4 regions of the Pseudarthrobacter sp. fls2-241-R2A-168 genome follow, and region 4 is predicted to be linked to each of the others. Evidence: riboswitches for the same ligand, from Rfam matches in the RefSeq annotation. Region 4 holds a riboswitch; each other region holds the start of a gene.
The links. A riboswitch is a leader RNA that binds a small molecule or an ion and turns the genes downstream of it on or off. The one in region 4 is predicted to bind thiamine pyrophosphate.

Region 1: it holds a riboswitch for thiamine pyrophosphate, as region 4 does, so the genes downstream of both, thiC (phosphomethylpyrimidine synthase ThiC) here and QRN11_RS22030 (ECF transporter S component) in region 4, are expected to answer to the same signal.
Region 2: it holds a riboswitch for thiamine pyrophosphate, as region 4 does, so the genes downstream of both, QRN11_RS08940 (bifunctional hydroxymethylpyrimidine kinase/phosphomethylpyrimidine kinase) here and QRN11_RS22030 (ECF transporter S component) in region 4, are expected to answer to the same signal.
Region 3: it holds a riboswitch for thiamine pyrophosphate, as region 4 does, so the genes downstream of both, QRN11_RS13405 (FAD-dependent oxidoreductase) here and QRN11_RS22030 (ECF transporter S component) in region 4, are expected to answer to the same signal.

What each region holds. Positions count from the first base shown of each region.
Region 1 is NZ_JARVSG010000028.1:18,388-22,579, forward strand. It holds gene QRN11_RS15235 (VOC family protein) at 88-963, opposite strand; gene QRN11_RS15240 (amidohydrolase family protein) at 1,067-2,149, opposite strand; TPP riboswitch at 2,232-2,339, shown strand; gene thiC (phosphomethylpyrimidine synthase ThiC) at 2,334-4,178, shown strand; gene QRN11_RS15250 (alpha/beta fold hydrolase) at 4,165-4,192, opposite strand, start outside.
Region 2 is NZ_JARVSG010000012.1:8,333-12,524, forward strand. It holds gene QRN11_RS08940 (bifunctional hydroxymethylpyrimidine kinase/phosphomethylpyrimidine kinase) at 143-1,609, opposite strand; TPP riboswitch at 1,687-1,784, opposite strand; gene QRN11_RS08945 (Rne/Rng family ribonuclease) at 1,990-4,192, opposite strand, start outside.
Region 3 is NZ_JARVSG010000019.1:108,154-112,345, reverse strand. It holds gene QRN11_RS13415 (thiazole synthase) at 1-58, opposite strand, end outside; gene thiS (sulfur carrier protein ThiS) at 62-298, opposite strand; gene QRN11_RS13405 (FAD-dependent oxidoreductase) at 295-1,686, opposite strand; TPP riboswitch at 1,679-1,797, opposite strand; gene thiE (thiamine phosphate synthase) at 1,825-2,562, shown strand; gene QRN11_RS13395 (RNB domain-containing ribonuclease) at 2,695-4,182, shown strand.
Region 4 is NZ_JARVSG010000059.1:6,170-10,361, forward strand. It holds gene QRN11_RS22025 (ABC transporter ATP-binding protein) at 1-1,403, opposite strand, end outside; gene QRN11_RS22030 (ECF transporter S component) at 1,403-2,026, opposite strand; TPP riboswitch at 2,086-2,226, opposite strand; gene QRN11_RS22035 (heme-degrading domain-containing protein) at 2,300-2,842, shown strand; gene QRN11_RS22040 (hypothetical protein) at 2,888-3,097, shown strand; gene QRN11_RS22045 (DUF4383 domain-containing protein) at 3,178-3,690, shown strand; gene QRN11_RS22050 (iron-containing redox enzyme family protein) at 3,748-4,192, shown strand, end outside.

The sequences.
Region 1 (4,192 bases), on a different contig from region 4:
TTCGGCATCAGCCTAGTACACCGCCCCGGCCCCCGCCGCCCGCACCCGTTCCGGCAGGCGGCATCCCAACGGGGTTCGCAGGCGGGCTCAGCGGACTGCGACCCGGATGTTGTTGCGCCAGGGATCCTCGAACCGCAGTTCCGCACCGGTGTGGTGCGCGGGCACCCCGGCGACCTTCAGCCGGTCAGCGAGCGCCCCGACGTCGTCCCCCGAGGGAACTTCGATGAGCACTTCACCCAGGCCAAGAGTGTCCTTGCGGGGCCCCGCCCCGCGGCTGTTCCAGACGTTCATCGCCATGTGGTGGTGGTACCCGCCGGCGGAGACAAAGAGTGCCTGTCCGTGCCAGCCGGCGGTCTTTTCAAAGCCAAGGGTGCCCACGTAGAAGTCCCGGGCCGACTGGACGTCGCCAACCTGGAGGTGGACGTGGCCGACTCCGGCCACTGTTCCGCGCTGGCGCTGCAGGGATTCTTCGGTGAGGTGCTGCTCCAGGTAGCGCTGTGGCGGCAGGGCGAGGCTGTCCATCACCACGTCAGTACCGTTCCAGGACCAGTTGCTCCGCGGGCGGTCCCAGTAGAGCTCAATGCCGTTGCCTTCGGGATCGGTGAAGTAGAAGGCCTCGCTGACGAGGTGGTCAGCACTGCCGGCGAAGGAGCGCGGCTCGAACCGGGCGGCAGTGGCGATGGTGGCTGCGAGGTCGGCCTGGTTCTCAAACAGCAGGGCCGTGTGGAAAAGGCCGGCTTCCCCCCTGCCGGGGAGGTTCAATCCCGGAGCGGGGGCAAGGTGGACCAGCGGCTTCTGGAGCCGGCCAAGGTACAGCCCGCCGTCCTGCTCGGCCACAACTTCAAGCCCCAGTGCACGCTGGTAGTAGTCGGTCATGACCTTCATGTCGCCCACCTTGAGCATCACGGTGCCCATAGTGAGGTCGGCAGGAAGAAGATCCTGGGTGGCGGCTTCTGCAGTCATTGAAAACTCCCGGTGCTGGGGCCCGTCGGGTTGGTGGGCCTGTCACTATTAAAATTACTTGAAGCTTCAATTTATTCCAAGCAGTTTTCAGGTTATCCGTGTCTCAGCGGACGACGCGCCCGCCCAGCACCACATGGGCCAACTCCTGCACCGTTTCCGGAACCTGCCGCGGATCCTCCCGGCAGAGTACGACGTCGGCCCGGGCACCTTCCTCGAGCGCGTCAACACCCAGCCACTTCCGGGCGCCCCAGCAGGCGGCGTCAAGGGCGGCGGCCACAGGCAGGCCTGCATGGTGGAGGGCCAGGATTTCATCACCGATCCGACCGTGGCGGATGACGCTGCCGGCATCCGTTCCGGCGTAGATCTTCACTCCGGCGTCGAAGGCCTCCAGCACCCGCTCCGCCCGCCGTTCCCACAGGGCACGCATATGGGCCGCATACCGCGGGAACTTGGGCTCCGCCTGCGCGGCTATGTCAGGGAAAGTGGCGATGTTGATGAGGGTGGGCACCATGGCAACACCCTGCTCCACGAACCGCGGAAGGTGCCGCGGCAACAGTCCGGTGGCGTGTTCGATGCAGTCAATGTCCGCGTCCAGCATCTGGTCCAGTGTTTCTTCGGCGAAGCAGTGCGCGGTGATCCTGGCACCTTCGTCGTGCACGGCCTGGACGGCGTCCTTGACGACGGCGGCAGGGAACGACGGCGCCAGGTCGCCGGCGCCGCGGTCGATCCAGTCCCCTACGAGCTTGACCCAGCCGTCGCCGTCGCGGGCCTGCTTCCGGACGGCTTCCACCAGGCCGTCGGGCTCGACTTCCTCGGCGAAGCCGCGGAGGTACCTGCGGGTCCGGGCGACATGCCTGCCGGCGCGGATCAGCAGCGGCCCGTTGCGGCTGCCCTGGAGGAAGCGGGTGTCTGCGGGGGAACCTGCGTCCCTGACCAGCAGCGTGCCCGCATTCAGGTCGGTCCTTGCCTGCTCTCCCGCCGTCGCTTCGTCAACGGCGCCACCGGTTCCCAGGCCGATATGGCAGTGGGCGTCAACGAATCCCGGCAGCACCCAGCCATCAAGGATCCTGTCCGGTTCCGCCGCCGGCCGCCGGAAGGTCAGCCTGCCGTCCACGGACCACAGCCCGCGTGCCTCGGTGTCCGGCCCGGTCAGGACGGCGCCGTTGAACTGGATGATCTCTGCCATGGATCTGCCTCGCTTTCCCGCCCGGACAGGCTAGCACCACCGGATGTGACACGGCCCTTCCGAAACAGCTGTGGTAGCTTCTTGGTGACCACACGGGTGCCCTTGCAGGGGCTGAGATCGGGCTGACGCAGCCTGCGACCGTTGAACCTGTCCGGGTAATGCCGGCGAAGGAAGTGAGTATTCCTTGAGTACACCAAATGCACAGCTCAACCCTGCCCAAATTCAGTCCGGCGGCCTGTCCGAAGGCCAGGACCAGCCACCCGTCACGCAGTCGCTGAAGTCCCATTCCCTGGCGTTTGTCGAAGACGCGGCGGCCGGGATACGGGTGCCGGTCACGGAAATCGAGCTGGCGGATTCACCGAACGGCCAGCCCAACGGGCCGTTCCGCGTCTACCGGACCGCCGGGCCCGGCAGTGATCCCGTCCGCGGCCTCACGCCATTCCGGGCTGAGTGGATAGCAGCGCGTGCGGACACGGAAGCTTACGGCGGCCGCGGGCGGAACCTGCTCGACGACGGACGCTCGGCTGTCCGCCGCGGTGCGGCCAGCGCCGAGTGGAAGGGCGCGCGGCCGGTGCCCCGCCGCGCCGTCGACGGCAGGACCGTAACCCAGATGCACTACGCCCGGCAGGGCGTGGTCACCCCGGAGATGCGGTTTGTGGCCCTGCGGGAGAACTGCGACGTCGAGCTGGTCCGAAGTGAAATTGCTGCCGGCCGGGCCATCATTCCCAACAACATCAACCACCCCGAATCCGAGCCGATGATCATCGGCAAGGCATTCCTGGTGAAGATCAACGCGAACATCGGCAACTCGGCCGTCACCAGTTCCATCGCCGAGGAAGTGGACAAACTGCAGTGGGCCACCCAGTGGGGCGCGGACACCGTGATGGACCTGTCCACCGGCGACGACATCCACACCACCAGGGAATGGATCATCCGCAACTCCCCCGTGCCGATCGGAACCGTTCCCATCTACCAGGCACTCGAGAAGGTCAACGGCGAAGCCAATGCCCTGACCTGGGAAATTTTCCGCGACACCGTGATCGAACAATGCGAGCAGGGTGTGGACTACATGACCATCCACGCCGGGGTTCTGCTCCGGTACGTGCCCCTGACGGCCAACCGCGTAACGGGCATCGTGTCCCGCGGCGGTTCGATCATGGCCGGCTGGTGCCTGGCGCATCACCAGGAGAACTTCCTCTACACACACTTTGACGAACTCTGCGAAATCTTCGCCCGGTACGACGTCGCCTTCTCCTTGGGTGACGGACTGCGGCCCGGGGCCACGGCGGACGCCAACGATGCGGCGCAGTTCGCCGAACTGGACACGCTGGCTGAGCTCACGCAGCGGGCATGGGAATACGACGTGCAGGTGATGGTGGAAGGCCCCGGCCACATTCCGTTCCACCTGGTGCGCGAAAACGTGGAGCGCCAGCAGGAGCTGTGCAAGGGTGCCCCGTTCTACACGCTGGGGCCGCTGGTCACCGACGTGGCGCCTGGCTACGACCACATCACCTCAGCCATCGGCGCCACCGAGATCGCCCGCTACGGCACCGCCATGCTGTGCTACGTCACGCCGAAGGAACACCTGGGCCTGCCCAACAAGGATGATGTTAAAACCGGGGTGATCACCTACAAGATCGCTGCCCACGCTGCGGACCTCGCCAAGGGCCACCCCGGCGCACACGAACGCGACGACGCCCTGTCCAAGGCACGGTTCGAGTTCCGCTGGCGCGACCAGTTCGCGCTGTCCCTCGACCCGGTGACGGCCGAGGCGTTCCATGACGAGACGCTGCCGGCCGAGCCGGCCAAGACGGCGCACTTCTGCTCCATGTGCGGACCCAAGTTCTGCTCCATGCGGATCAGCCAGGACATCCGGGACGAGTACGGTTCCGCGGCGGCGCAGGCGGCACTGGCTGATGCCGCGGCAGGGATGCGCGGAAAGAGCGAGGAGTTCCTGGCGGCCGGCGGCAAGGTTTACCTTCCGGAACTGAGCGTTCCCGCCGGAAGCCAGGGCGTCAGGACGCCCTAGGTGACTGGATCCTG
Region 2 (4,192 bases), on a different contig from region 4:
CCGAAGATCTAGATTACGCTAATTTTGTCTTCGGCCGCAAATGAGGCTGGTTCCCGGCGGGTTGCTGTGATAGGTACCACAGTCCAGGTCCGGCGTCCGCACCCTGCCCCACCATAGTACCGGCCCGCACGCCGGCGGTTGTTCAGGCGTGCAGGCGCGGCGCGTCAAAGAAGTCCACTTCCAGCCGGCAGGACTGCTTGAACGCCGTGATCATCGCGTCCCTGTCCGCGGCCGAGGCGTTGCGTGCCGCCTCATCCACAATGGCAATGGCCTGGCGGGTGGCGGCGGCGAAGCCCTCATCAGCGTAGGTGCGCAGCCAGGCAGCGTATGGGTGCCCGGCAGGTTCGCCGGCGGCGAGGAACTGGGCGTGCAGGGATGCACCAACCTCTGCGTACAGCCAGAAGCAGGGCAGGACCGCTGCGGCCAGCACTGCATAACTGCCCGACGCCGAAGCCGCGGTCAGGTGGTCAACGTAAGACTTCGTTACCGGGCCAAGTTCCGGCCGGACGGCGCGGGTGCTCAGCCAGGAGCGGTGAAGTTCCGACTCGACCTCCAGGCACTGGCTGGCAGACCCGGCCCAGAAGAGCTGTTCTGCCTCGGTGGGCGCCAAGGCGCTGGCCCGTGCCAACACCCGGGAGTAGCCGTTGAGATAGATGGCGTCCTGCGCAAGGTAGTACGCGAACTCCTGCTCCTCAAGGCTGCCGGAGACCAGGCCGCGGATGAAGTCCAGGGCGTAGATATCCTCCAGGTCCGGCTGGGCCTCACTCCAGAGCCGGGCGGCGAAGCTGCCTTCAGAGGGAATCGGCGGCAGGTGGTGGAAATGGTGCACCGGGCCGTTGCCGGTTCCCACCTCCAACGTTCCCGACGCTTCCAGCGCGCCTGCCAGCCACGGCTTGACCTCACGGAGTGACGCTTCCCAGTCCCCCAGCCGCGCTTGGGCAGTAGCCATCGCGGAGGACAGCGAACAGCCGGTCCCGTGGCTGTTCCGGGTTGCCACCCGCTCCCCGGACAGCACCACAATGTCACTGGACAGCAGGCCCGCGGTGTTGACCAGGGCATCCGGGCACTCGCTGCCGTCCAGGTGGCCGCCCTTGACCAGCACGGTGGCCCCGGTAGCCGCGGAGAGGGCGCGTCCCTGTTCCAGGGCTCCCGCCCAGTCCTCCTGCACGTCGCCGCCCACCAGCATGGCGAGTTCAATGAGGTTGGGGGTGATGAGGTGGGCCAGCGGCAGGAGTCCGCGCAGCGCGGCTTCGGCGGACTCCTGCAGGAGCCGGTCGCCGCTGGTTGCCACCATCACCGGGTCCAGGACCACGACGGCGGGACGGACCTTGCGCAGCCAGTCCCCCACCGCTTCGATCACCTCGGCACTGCCGAGCATTCCGATCTTGACGGCATCGATGCCGATGTCGTCGCTGACGGCATCCAGCTGCGCAGCCAGGAAATCGGCCGGCGGAACGTGAACGGACCGGACGCCATGGGTGTTCTGGGCGGTAAGGGCCGTGATGGCGGCCATTCCGTAGCCGCCCAATGCCGCAATGCTTTTGAGGTCGGCCTGGATGCCGGCTCCCCCGGACGGATCAGAACCGGCAATGGACAGCACTCGTGGCACAGGGCGGCAAGGTGCCGTGGGTGCTGGGAAGAAGGCTGCGGAGACGGAAGTTGGGGTGGCAGCGGGTATTGCAAGAGTCGCAGACAAGAGGACATCCCTTCGCCGGTGCTAGCCGGACAGGTTCAACGGGTGTGGATCTCAGCCGGCTCTCTGCGCGGCACCCCGTGTCGGTTCCCCAGCCTAGCTTTTTTGGCCGGTGCAGGCAGAAGGTGACACATTGCGACCCGACTGAACTGTCTTCCTGAGCCCTGAACTGTCTTCCTGAGCCTTGAACTGTCTTCCTGAGCCTTGAACTGTTCGGCAGAAGGTATGGCAATGCCCGGCCGGCCACGGGTGTGGCTGGCCGGGCATTGCCTGCTGATTGTCAGCGCTGTTTGCTCCTAGAGCTCCGAGGCCGGGACCCCTACGCCCAGGATGATGGGCGCTTCGGCCCCCTTGGCTGCCGGCTTTTCAGCACCCGCGCTTCCGGTGCCGGCCGGCTGGGGGGCCTTCGCCTCATGGGAGTGGCCCGTGCCGGCCGGAGCAACGTTCTCGTGCTGCTCCACGGTGGTTTCATTTGCAGCACCCTGGGCGCGGCTGGCGCTGCGGTGGCGCCGGGGCCGGCGCTGCCGCGTCTGCTCGAGCGTGTGGTCGCTGTAGTCCTTCTCCGGTGCCTCAGCGCGCTGGGGAGCGGGCTGGGACTGCTGCGCCGGCGCCGCCTGTTCAGCCCGCGGGTTCTGCTCCTGCGCCTGCTCGTGCGCCTGCTCAGGTTCAGCCTGCTCCTGCCGCGCTTCAGTGTCCGGCCGGGCTTCCGGTTCCGTGGCCGGCTGGCCAAGGTGGGCGAACGCTTCGGCGAGCCGGTCCAGGGTCAGTGCCGGCCGGGGCTGCTGTTCCTCCGCGTGCTCCACAAACGGCAGTACCACCTTCTCGCCGCCGAAGGTCAGCACGGCAGCCGGACGGGTATCGGCGTCGCGCTTTTCAACAGCCGGTGCGGGAGCGGGCTGATCCCCAGCCGCCTGCTTGGCTGCCGCCACCTCGTCATCATGCAGGTGCGCTGCGTGCGCAGCGGCGGCGATGTTGGCCAGTGCCAGCCTGGTGGCTTCTGCCTTGGCGTGCCGTTCAGCGTCCGAGGGGTCGGGGTGCACGGTGTGGATCTGCACGGCAGCAGCAGGCGCTGCTTCGGGCTGCTGGCCGCCGCGGCCCCGGCGCCGCTTCCGGTCGGGGCGGGCACCGGGCTGGTTGTTGTCCGGGCGCAGGCTGTCAGGGCGGTGGCCTTCATTGCGCGCTTCGGGGCGGCTGTCAGCACGCTGGACGTGGTGCTCGGCGGCCACGATGTTGGCGCGGCGGTGCTCCACGGGGTCGTCGTGGGTGACCACGCCGCGGCCTGCGCACGCTTCACACTGTTCGCCGAACACTTCGAGCAGGCCGGTGCCCATCCGCTTGCGCGTCATCTGGACCAGGCCCAGCGAGGTGACCTCGGCCACCTGGTGCTTGGTGCGGTCGCGTCCCAGGCATTCCACCAGGCGGCGCAACACGAGGTCGCGGTTGGATTCGAGGACCATGTCAATGAAGTCGATGACGATGATGCCGCCGATATCGCGCAGCCGGAGCTGGCGGACCACTTCCTCCGCGGCCTCGAGGTTGTTTTTGGTCACCGTCTCTTCGAGGTTTCCGCCGCTGCCGGTGAACTTGCCGGTATTGACGTCCACCACGGTCATGGCTTCGGTGCGGTCGATCACCAGCGAACCGCCGGAGGGCAGGAAGACCTTACGCTCCAGCGCCTTGTGGATCTGCTCGTCGATGCGCCAGGCGGCGAAGATGTCCTGGTCCTTGGTCCACTTCTCCAGGCGGCCCACCAGGTCCGGAGCCACGTACGTGACGTAGGCCTCGATGGTGTCCCAGGCTTCCTCGCCGGAGACGATCAGTTTGGAGAAATCTTCGTTGAAGACGTCGCGGACCACCTTGATGGTGAGGTCCGGTTCGCCGTAGAGCAGCTCCGGGGCAAGGATCTTGGTGGACTTCGACTGGCTCTCGATGCCCTCCCACTGGGCGCGCAGCCGGTTGATGTCGTGCGTCAGCTCTTCCTCGGACGCACCCTCCGCAGCTGTGCGCACAATCACGCCGGCGTGCTCGGGAAGGCGGTCCTTCAGGATCCGCTTGAGGCGGTTGCGCTCGACGTCGGGCAGCTTGCGGGAGATGCCGGTCATGGAACCGCCGGGCACGTACACCAGGTAGCGGCCTGGCAGCGAGATCTGGCTGGTCAGGCGGGCGCCCTTGTGGCCCACGGGGTCCTTGGTCACCTGGACCAGGACCGTATCGCCTGACTTCAGGGCGTTTTCGATGCGGCGCTGTTTGCCCTCGAGATTAACGGCTTCCCAGTTGACCTCGCCGGCGTACAGGACCGCGTTACGGCCGCGTCCGATGTCCACGAAGGCAGCTTCCATGGACGGCAGCACATTCTGGACCTTGCCCAGGTAGACGTTGCCGATCAGGGAGTCCTGCTGTGTCTTGGATACAAAGTGCTCGGCCAGGACGCCGTCTTCGAGGACGGCGATCTGGATTCTGTCGTCGCGCTGGCGGACGATCATCTGCCGGTCCACGGAT
Region 3 (4,192 bases), on a different contig from region 4:
CAATGACCAGCGGATCGTGGAGCGCGGCAGAGGTTGCAGCAGTGATGGTTTCGCTCATGGGTCAGCCTCCCTGCACAGCCGTGACGAGTTCGACCTCGTCGCCGTCCGCGAGCGCAGTGGCGAACCACTGGCTGCGCGGAACTACCTGGGCGTTGTGCGCCACGGCCACACCGAGCTTCTGCCCATCCGTGGCCTGCCCGTCTGCACCGAGGGGACGGCCGGTGACCTGGCTGACGAGTTGGGTGATGGAAGCACCATCCGGCACGGGGTGCGGGGTTCCGTTCAAGGTGATGTTCATACTGATTCCTTTGTGGGCGGTTGGTGGCTCAGGCGGCCGGTTGGGAAGCGGGTAGTCGCGGCGGGTGTGGCGTTGAAGCGGGCCGGGTTGAAGGGTGCCCAGCGGGGATCCTCGCGGCCGTCCAGGAGGTCCCGGCAGACGGCGGCTGCGGCCGGCGTCAGGTGGACGCCGTGGCGGAAGAACCCGGTGGCCACGATGAGGCCGGGGACGTGTCCGGCCTGTCCCGCAATGCCGTGCGTTGTGGGCACGCGCCCCAGCAGCGGGGCATTGTCCGGGGTTCCGGGCCGGGCGCGGGCGGTGCATTCCAGCAGTTCGAGTTCGGCGACGGCGGGAACCAGCACCTGCGCGTCGCGCAGGAGCTGGTAGACGCCACCGGCGGAAACGGCATGCGCAGTAGCCGGCGCGTCTTCGCGCTGGGTTGCCCCAATGACCACGGTGCCGTCCCGCCGGGGAACGATGTACACCGGAACGCCGTGGACCAGTCCGCGGACGGTGGAGGTCACTAACGGCTGCAGGTGCCGGGGCACGGCGAGCCGCAGGATGTCCCCATAGACGGGCCGCAGCCGAAGGTGCAGGCCTTCCGGGAGTGATTGAAGTTCTGCCGCGTGCAGCCCGTTCGCCACCACGGTCTCTGCGGCCAGGATGGTTCCCCCGCAGGCCAACTGCACGCCGGCAACGGCGCCGTCCTGCCACAGCAGCCCTCGTGCTTTGTCCGGCACCGAGTAGCCGTCGACGGCGCCTGCTACAGCTGTGCCATCGCCCCCGGTCCCGCTGTGGGCACCCTCGCCACTGGTCCTGTTCGCGTCACTGCCGCTGCCGTGTCCGCCGTGGCCGGCGAGCGCCTGGCGCAGGCAGTCCACCAGCAGCCGCGGATCCACCTGGTGATCGGCCGGGGTGTCCAGCGCGCAGGCGATCGCCGGGCTGAGCAGTGGCTCCCGTTGACGGGCTTCGCGGACGGTGAGCGGTTCCACGGTGAGGCCGTTGGCCTGCTGTACTCCGCGCAGGTCCATCAGTGCCCGGCGGTCAGCGGCGTCGGCACCCACGGCGAGGGTCGGCGTCGTGATGTATCCCGGATCAGCACCCGATGCTGCGCGGAGCCCGGCAATAAAAGCGGGCCAGCGCGTCGAACTATCCAGCATCAGCTCCAGAAGGCCCTCCTCCTGATAGTGCAGTTCGCTGACGGGGGCGAGCATTCCGGCGGCCGCCCGGCTGGCCCCGGAACCCGGTGCGTCGTCGATGAGCACCACGGAGCGCCCCGAGCGTTGCGCCTCCCAGGCGATGCCGTGGCCGATCACTCCGCCGCCAATGACGGCGACGTCAGCCCGGATGGTGCCGCCGGCGGGCGCGGCCTGTTGTTCCGTTGCGCCGCGGCCAGATAGTGCACCCATGTGTCTCCTTCCCTACGCCGGTACTAGCCGGATCAGGTCAAGCGGTCGGCTCTGACGCCCTCTCAGCCCGGCGCTTTGTGACAGCTGCCGCGGGCTCCCGCAGTACGAGGCAAGTGTAGAGGAACTAGGCTTGCCCCCATGAATGTGTCCCACACTCCTGCCGCCGGCACCGATGTCCTCAGCACCACTAAAATCAGCAACGGCCTCAGCTCCGCGCGCCTATACCTCTGCACGGATGCCCGCAAGGACCGCGGCGATTTCGGGCAGTTCGTGGATGCCGCTTTTGCCGGCGGCGTGGACATCATCCAGCTCCGGGACAAGACCATCGAGGCCGCAGAGGAGCTGGAACTCCTGGCCGTGCTGAAGGAAACCGCGGAGCGCCACGGCCGGCTGTGGGCTGTCAACGACAGGGCTGACATAGCAGTGCTGTCCGGCGCTCCGGTGTTCCACATCGGCCAGAAGGACCTTCCCCTCGCTGCCGCGCGCACCCTGCTCAACGGCAACGCAGCCATCGGACTGTCCAGCCATGCACCTGAGCAGGTGGACGCGGCTCTCTCGGCAGCGTCCGGACCCGCGGGGCTGGACTACTTCTGCGTGGGCCCCGTGTGGGCAACGCCCACCAAACCGGGGCGGGCCGCCGTCGGGCTTGAGCTGGTGAAGTACGCTGCCGCGGCGGCCAGTGCTGCGGGACAGGAAGGACAGCCCGACGCCGGTGTCCCCTGGTTTGCCATCGGCGGCATCGACCACGGCAACGTTGAGCAGGTAGTGGAAGCAGGCGCCCGCCGCATTGTGGTGGTCCGGGCCATCACGGAGGCGGACGATCCCTCGGCCGCCGCCGCATCGCTCCTCGCAGCCTTGGATGCCCCCGGTTCCTGAGGCTGTCCGGTCTCCGGCGATACGGTTCACTGACCATCCGGTCCGCTGACGCCCGCTACCCTGGTTTTACCGTGCGCCCTTCCCGGCCCGGATGCCTGCATTATCGCCGGAATTCGAGTTAGGCTGATTTTCGTGTCACACCATCGGCTGGCTCCCAACGTCCACGAGCACAACAACGCGCTCGAGGCGGCGCTCAGTGCGCTGCGGACCGAACTGGAGCTGCCTGGCGCCTACCCTGACGACGCCGTGGCGGATGCCAAAGCGGCCGTCGAATCCCTGCAGCTGCCCGCCTACGACCTCACCGCCGTCGAGTTCGTCACCATTGATCCCGCCTCCTCCACCGACCTGGACCAGGCACTGTTCATCGAGCCCGACGGCGACGGGTACCACGTGCTCTACGCCATCGCCGACGTGCCCGCATTCGTCACGCCCGGCGGACCGTTGGACGCGGAAACAAGGCGCCGCGGACAGACGTTCTACGCCCCCGACGGGCGGATCCCGCTGCATCCGGAAATCATCAGTGAACAGGCCGGCAGCCTCCTTCCGGACCAGGACTGCTCTGCATTCGTCTGGGATTTCCGCCTGGACAGTGCCGCGGAGGTCACGTCCGTCGCCGTCAGGCGGGCCCGTATCCGCAGCCGGGCCAAGCTCAGCTACAAGGGCACGCAGGCGGAACTGGACGCCGGAACGGCTCCGCCGGTGCTGAAGCTCCTTAAAGAGGTGGGGCTCAAGCGCGTGGAACTGGAGCGTGCCCGCGGCGGCGCCAGCCTGAACATGCCCGACCAGGAGATCGTCCAGCTGCCCGACGGCGGCTACCGGATCGCTGCTGCTCCCCAGCTGCCCGTGGAGGACTGGAACGCCCAGATCTCGCTGATGACCGGAATGGCAGCGGCCCGCCTCATGCTCACGGGAAAAGTGGGCATCCTGCGCACCATGCCATCGCCCGATGAGCGCTCGCTGAACCATTTCCGGCTGCAGACCGAAGCCCTGGGCAAGCCCTGGGACGGTGAAGTCAGCTACGGCGAGTACCTGCGGAGCCTGGACCCCACCGATCCCCGCCAACTGGCCATCATGCACTCCGCCGGGATGTTGTTCCGCGGCGCTGCCTACACGGCCTTTGACGGGTCCGTGCCCGAAGATGCCGTCCAGTCCGCCATCGGCGCCGCCTATGCGCACACCACTGCCCCGCTGCGCCGCCTGGTGGACCGCTTTGTCCTGGTCATCTGTGAGGCGTTGAGCAACGGCGGCAAGGTACCGGGCTGGGCACGGGATGCCCTGCCAACGTTGCCGGAAATCATGGCCGGATCCGACCAACTGGCGTCGCGGATGGAGAAAATGGCCCTGGACACTGTGGAGGCGGCCCTGCTGGTCAACCACGTGGGCCAGGAGTTCGACGCGATCGTCATTTCCGGTTCCAAGCCCCAAAAGGACAACGGGAAAAACGGCAACGGCAAGAACGGGAACGGCAACGGGAACGGCGGTTCGGGGACCATCCAGATCGCGGACCCCGCGGTTACGGCCCGCTGCGCCGGCGAGCTGGAGCCCGGAACAAAGGTCCGCGTGCGCCTGGTCTCCTCGGATATCGCCACCCGGGAAGTCCATTTCGAGCTGGTCCAATAGCAGCACTGGG
Region 4 (4,192 bases):
TCCTGGCCGAACGTGGGTTCGTCCAGGACCAGGACCTGGGGATGCGCGGCCAGGACCGTTGCCACGGAAAGCCGCCGCTTTTCCCCGCCGGACAGCGTATAGGGGTTGGCGTCAACGAGCTCCGTCAGCCGCAACCGCTCCAGCAGCTCGTCCACCCGCTCCGCCCCGTGGCCAAGATGCCGCGGACCAAACAGAAGTTCGTCCAGCACTTTCCCTGTGACGAACTGGTGCTCAGGCTCCTGGAAAACGGTCCCCACGCGCTCGATCAGCTGCTCCGCCTTCCACCGGTAAGGATCAATTCCCGCACCCCGGCTGAGCGCCAGGGTGGCCGAGACCTTGCCGGCAACTGGCTCCAACAGCCCGGCAAGGGTCAGTGCGAACGTCGACTTTCCCGCGCCGTTGGGCCCGGTGATGGCCAGCGCCTGCCCGGCGCGGACCTGGGCGGAGATGCCCTGCTGCACGGGCACCGGCGGCAGCTTCCGGAACCCCTTGCGGCGGGCCCGTGCCCGCGAAACCGCCAGTTCCTCGGCGGCGAGGAGAAGGTCGCCGGTCCCGGGCACCGGGCCCTCCGCGCGCTGCCTGGTTTCCGGAACGTAGCCCGGCACCCAGACACCGGCCGCAATGAGCATGCTCCTGGCCTCGCTGAGCACCTGGTCCGGCGGACCGTCCAAAAGCACTGCGGACTCCGTGGACGAACCCGGCTGCAGCACCACGATCCGGTCCACCAGGTCCTTCCACACGGACACCCGGTGCTCCACCACCACCAGGGTTGCCCCGGTTTTGTCCAGGCAGCGCGCCACGGCATCGCGGACCTCCAGCACCCCGGCAGGGTCCAGGTTGGCTGTCGGCTCGTCGAGGAGGATCAGCCCGGGCCGCATGGCAAGGATGCCGGCGAGCGCCAGCCGCTGCTTCTGCCCGCCGGACAGGGCCGACGTCGGGTGGTCCAGCGGCAGGTGGGACAGGCCGACGTCGTCGAGCGCCTCGTGCACGCGCGTCCAGATTTCATCGCGGGGCACCGCAAGGTTCTCTGCGCCGAAGGCGACGTCGTCACCCACCCGGGACAGGACCACCTGCGTCTCCGGATCCTGCTGCATCAGGCCGGCGCGGCCTCGCTGCTCCCGCGGGGAGGCACTGTCAACCAGCAGCGAACCGGACTCGTCGGATTCGCCGGCGTCGCCGTCGTCGTTAACATCGCCCAGGACCCCCGCCAGGGCATGGAGGAGGGTGGACTTGCCCGCCCCGGAAGGGCCGAGGAGCAGCACACGCTCCCCCGGCTGGATGTCCAGATCAAGGGCACGGACCGCGGGTTTGGCCCGTCCGGCATGCCGCCAGCCCCAACCGCGGGCGCTGATGGCTGCCGGACGCACCGCAGCCGGCGCCCCGGAATGGGATGGAGCGGTCATCAGGAGAAGACTGGCTCCGTTGCTGCCTTCCGCGAGGCAAACGAGCCCAGGACTCCGGTCTTCGCCAGCCCGCGGGTGGCGATCCAGGACAGTGCCCCGGCAATGATGGCACCCGAGACTGCCGTGAAGATGATGTACGCCAGCTTGTCCCCGCCCGAGTACGCGATGTTCCAGCCCCACGGGGCGAAAGAGTCGTTAAGGCCGCAGAACAGGCCCGCCCCGGCACCGGCCAGCAGCGACACCGGCAGGTTGAACTTCCTGTACACGAAGATGGCGAAGATGATCTCTGCGCCCAAGCCCTGGACAAAGCCGGAGAACAGCACGGAGGCACCGTACTGCGACCCCATCAGCAGCTCGCCGGTGGCGGCCACGGTTTCGCAGAACAGCGCGGCGCCCGGCTTGCGGATGATGAGCATGCCCAGCACGGCCGGAATCATCCAGCCGCCGGCGATCAGGCCGGTCAGGGGCGGATAGACGGCGTTCATGGGGGCCGAGACTGCGGCAGCCCCCTGGGACCAGGCCCAGAAGATGACGCCGCCGGCGACGGCGATCAGGGCCGCCACCACAATGTCCACGACGCGCCAGGACCTACTGGTGGTCTTCTTTACTGCTGTTGTTGCCATGTGATCCTCCTGAGGAACAGGAGGGGAAAGTGCGGCAAAGGCACTGACTGCCGTTGCCGGACTTCGAGAACTCGACTCCCTTGCGCCGGTACTAACCGGATCAGGTTCGAGGGTCTGCGGCTGTCCGCACTCTCAGCGCCCACCTGCGGATCCTGGCATGGCCAGTGATGCCCGACGGCGGCGCTCCCCTGTCGTTAATTGATTCTGTGGGTAGATAAATAGCCCTGCTGGGCGTGGTCCAGTTTACACCGGAGGAGGGGTAGATTGTGGGCCATGACTGCCAATGCGCCGGATATGACTGAGTTCGATCCCGATTCCGATGACACCCAGCCTGAGGGCTCCCTGCAGGCCCTCATCGCGCGGATAGAGGGCGAAATCCGCGAGCTCCAGTTCCCCCGGTTTTCGATGGACGACGCCCTGAACCTGGGGCTCCTGCTGGTGGAACTGGGCAAGGAGGACCAGCTCCCCATCGCCATCGACATCACCAAGGGCGACCAGGTCCTCTTCCATGTGGCCCTGCCGGGCGCCACTCCGGACAACGAGTTCTGGATCCGGACCAAAAAGCGCACCGCCGCACGGTATGAGGTGCCGTCCCTGCTGGTGGGGCTGCGCGGACGGCTCGGCGGCGGCAGGATCGAGGACCACGCCTGGTTCGACCAAAGCCGGTATGCGGCCCACGGGGGCTCCTTTCCGGTCTACGTCGCAGATGTGGGCGCCGTGGCAACCGTGACCGTTTCGGGGCTGCCCCAGGTGCAGGACCACAACCTGGTGGTGCAGGCCCTGCGCGAAGTCCTTGGTTCGATGGGTGCTCACTGACGCAGCGTTCGAAGCTGCAAAGTTCCGGCGACGGGGAGGGGCATCGTGAGCAGTCCGTTGGGGGAGAACCAGGTGCGGGCGGCGGTGGACAAAGCCGAGGACGAGATGATCTACATTGGCCCGGACCATCCCTACTATCCCCTGCTCGCAGAACTTGTGGCCGCCGTCGGGAAGGCCTGGCAACAGGGGTATGAGCAGGGCCGCCACGGCGGGCACCACGCCAACCCCTACGCCTGGAACAACCCGGAGGAGTGAACTCCGGGTAGGAAGCGTGCTTAGCATTTATTAGTAATCATGCTTACTATGTTGTTCCCGGCTTTTGAGGAGTACAGCATATGGCGGTCAGCACCCGCGGCACCGACGCGAGGACGGGCCTGCAGAAGGCCACCCTTGCCACGAGCATCGTCTTCCTGCTGCTGGGGATGTTGGGATTCATTCCTGGCATTACCGATAATTTCGATTCCTTGGGCTTCGCCGGACCCGGCTCTAAAGCAGAGCTGTTCGGCGTTTTCCGAGTGTCGGTGCTGCACAATGCCGTCCATTTAGCGACAGCTATTGCGGGGCTGGTGATGGCCAGAACGCACCGGCAGGGACGGAACTTCCTCATTTACGGGGGCGTCGCCTACCTCTTCCTCTGGCTGTACGGCCTGCTGATGGGCGATGACCTGCCGGCAAACTTCCTTCCCGAAAACAATGCGGACAACTGGCTGCACCTGGCCTTGGGCCTGGCCATGATCGCCCTTGCCGTCCTGCTGTCGCCAAAGACCGTTCCCGGCGATAAGTCCTTTCCCGGCAGCCAGGGCATGGACCGCCCGGCCCGGAACCCGGACGAGCACAACCAGACCTAACGCCCACCGAAACCCGCTGTCGACGACGCAGCAGCGCCGCACGCCCAAAGGAGCACCATGAAGATCCCGGAACCTCGAGGTCCGATCACCAGCACCCTCTTTCGTGCCCTCACCTGCACGCCCGGCAGTGACGAGGGTGCCGCCGCCGTGGAGGACCTGCGCCTGCTGGCCAGGCCCAAGGCCTCCAAAGACATCATTGGCGACGACGACGTCCAACTGGCCCTCTTCTGCCTTTACGAGCTGCACTATTCGGGGCTGGAAGGGGTCAGTGACGAGTGGGAGTGGGAACCCGGGCTGATCCATCTGCGCCGCTTGATGGAGCGCCCGTTCGAAGCGGCGCTCCGGGCTGCCGCCGCCTCCGCCGCCGGAGAGATCAACGTGCCGCCCGCCGCGGAGCTCACCAGCGACGCCGTGGCGGACATCCTGTTTGGCCTCGCTGCCAGCGACACCGGCCCCAGTGTCTCCCGCTTCGTGGCCAAAAAGGCGACGCTGGACCAGCTCC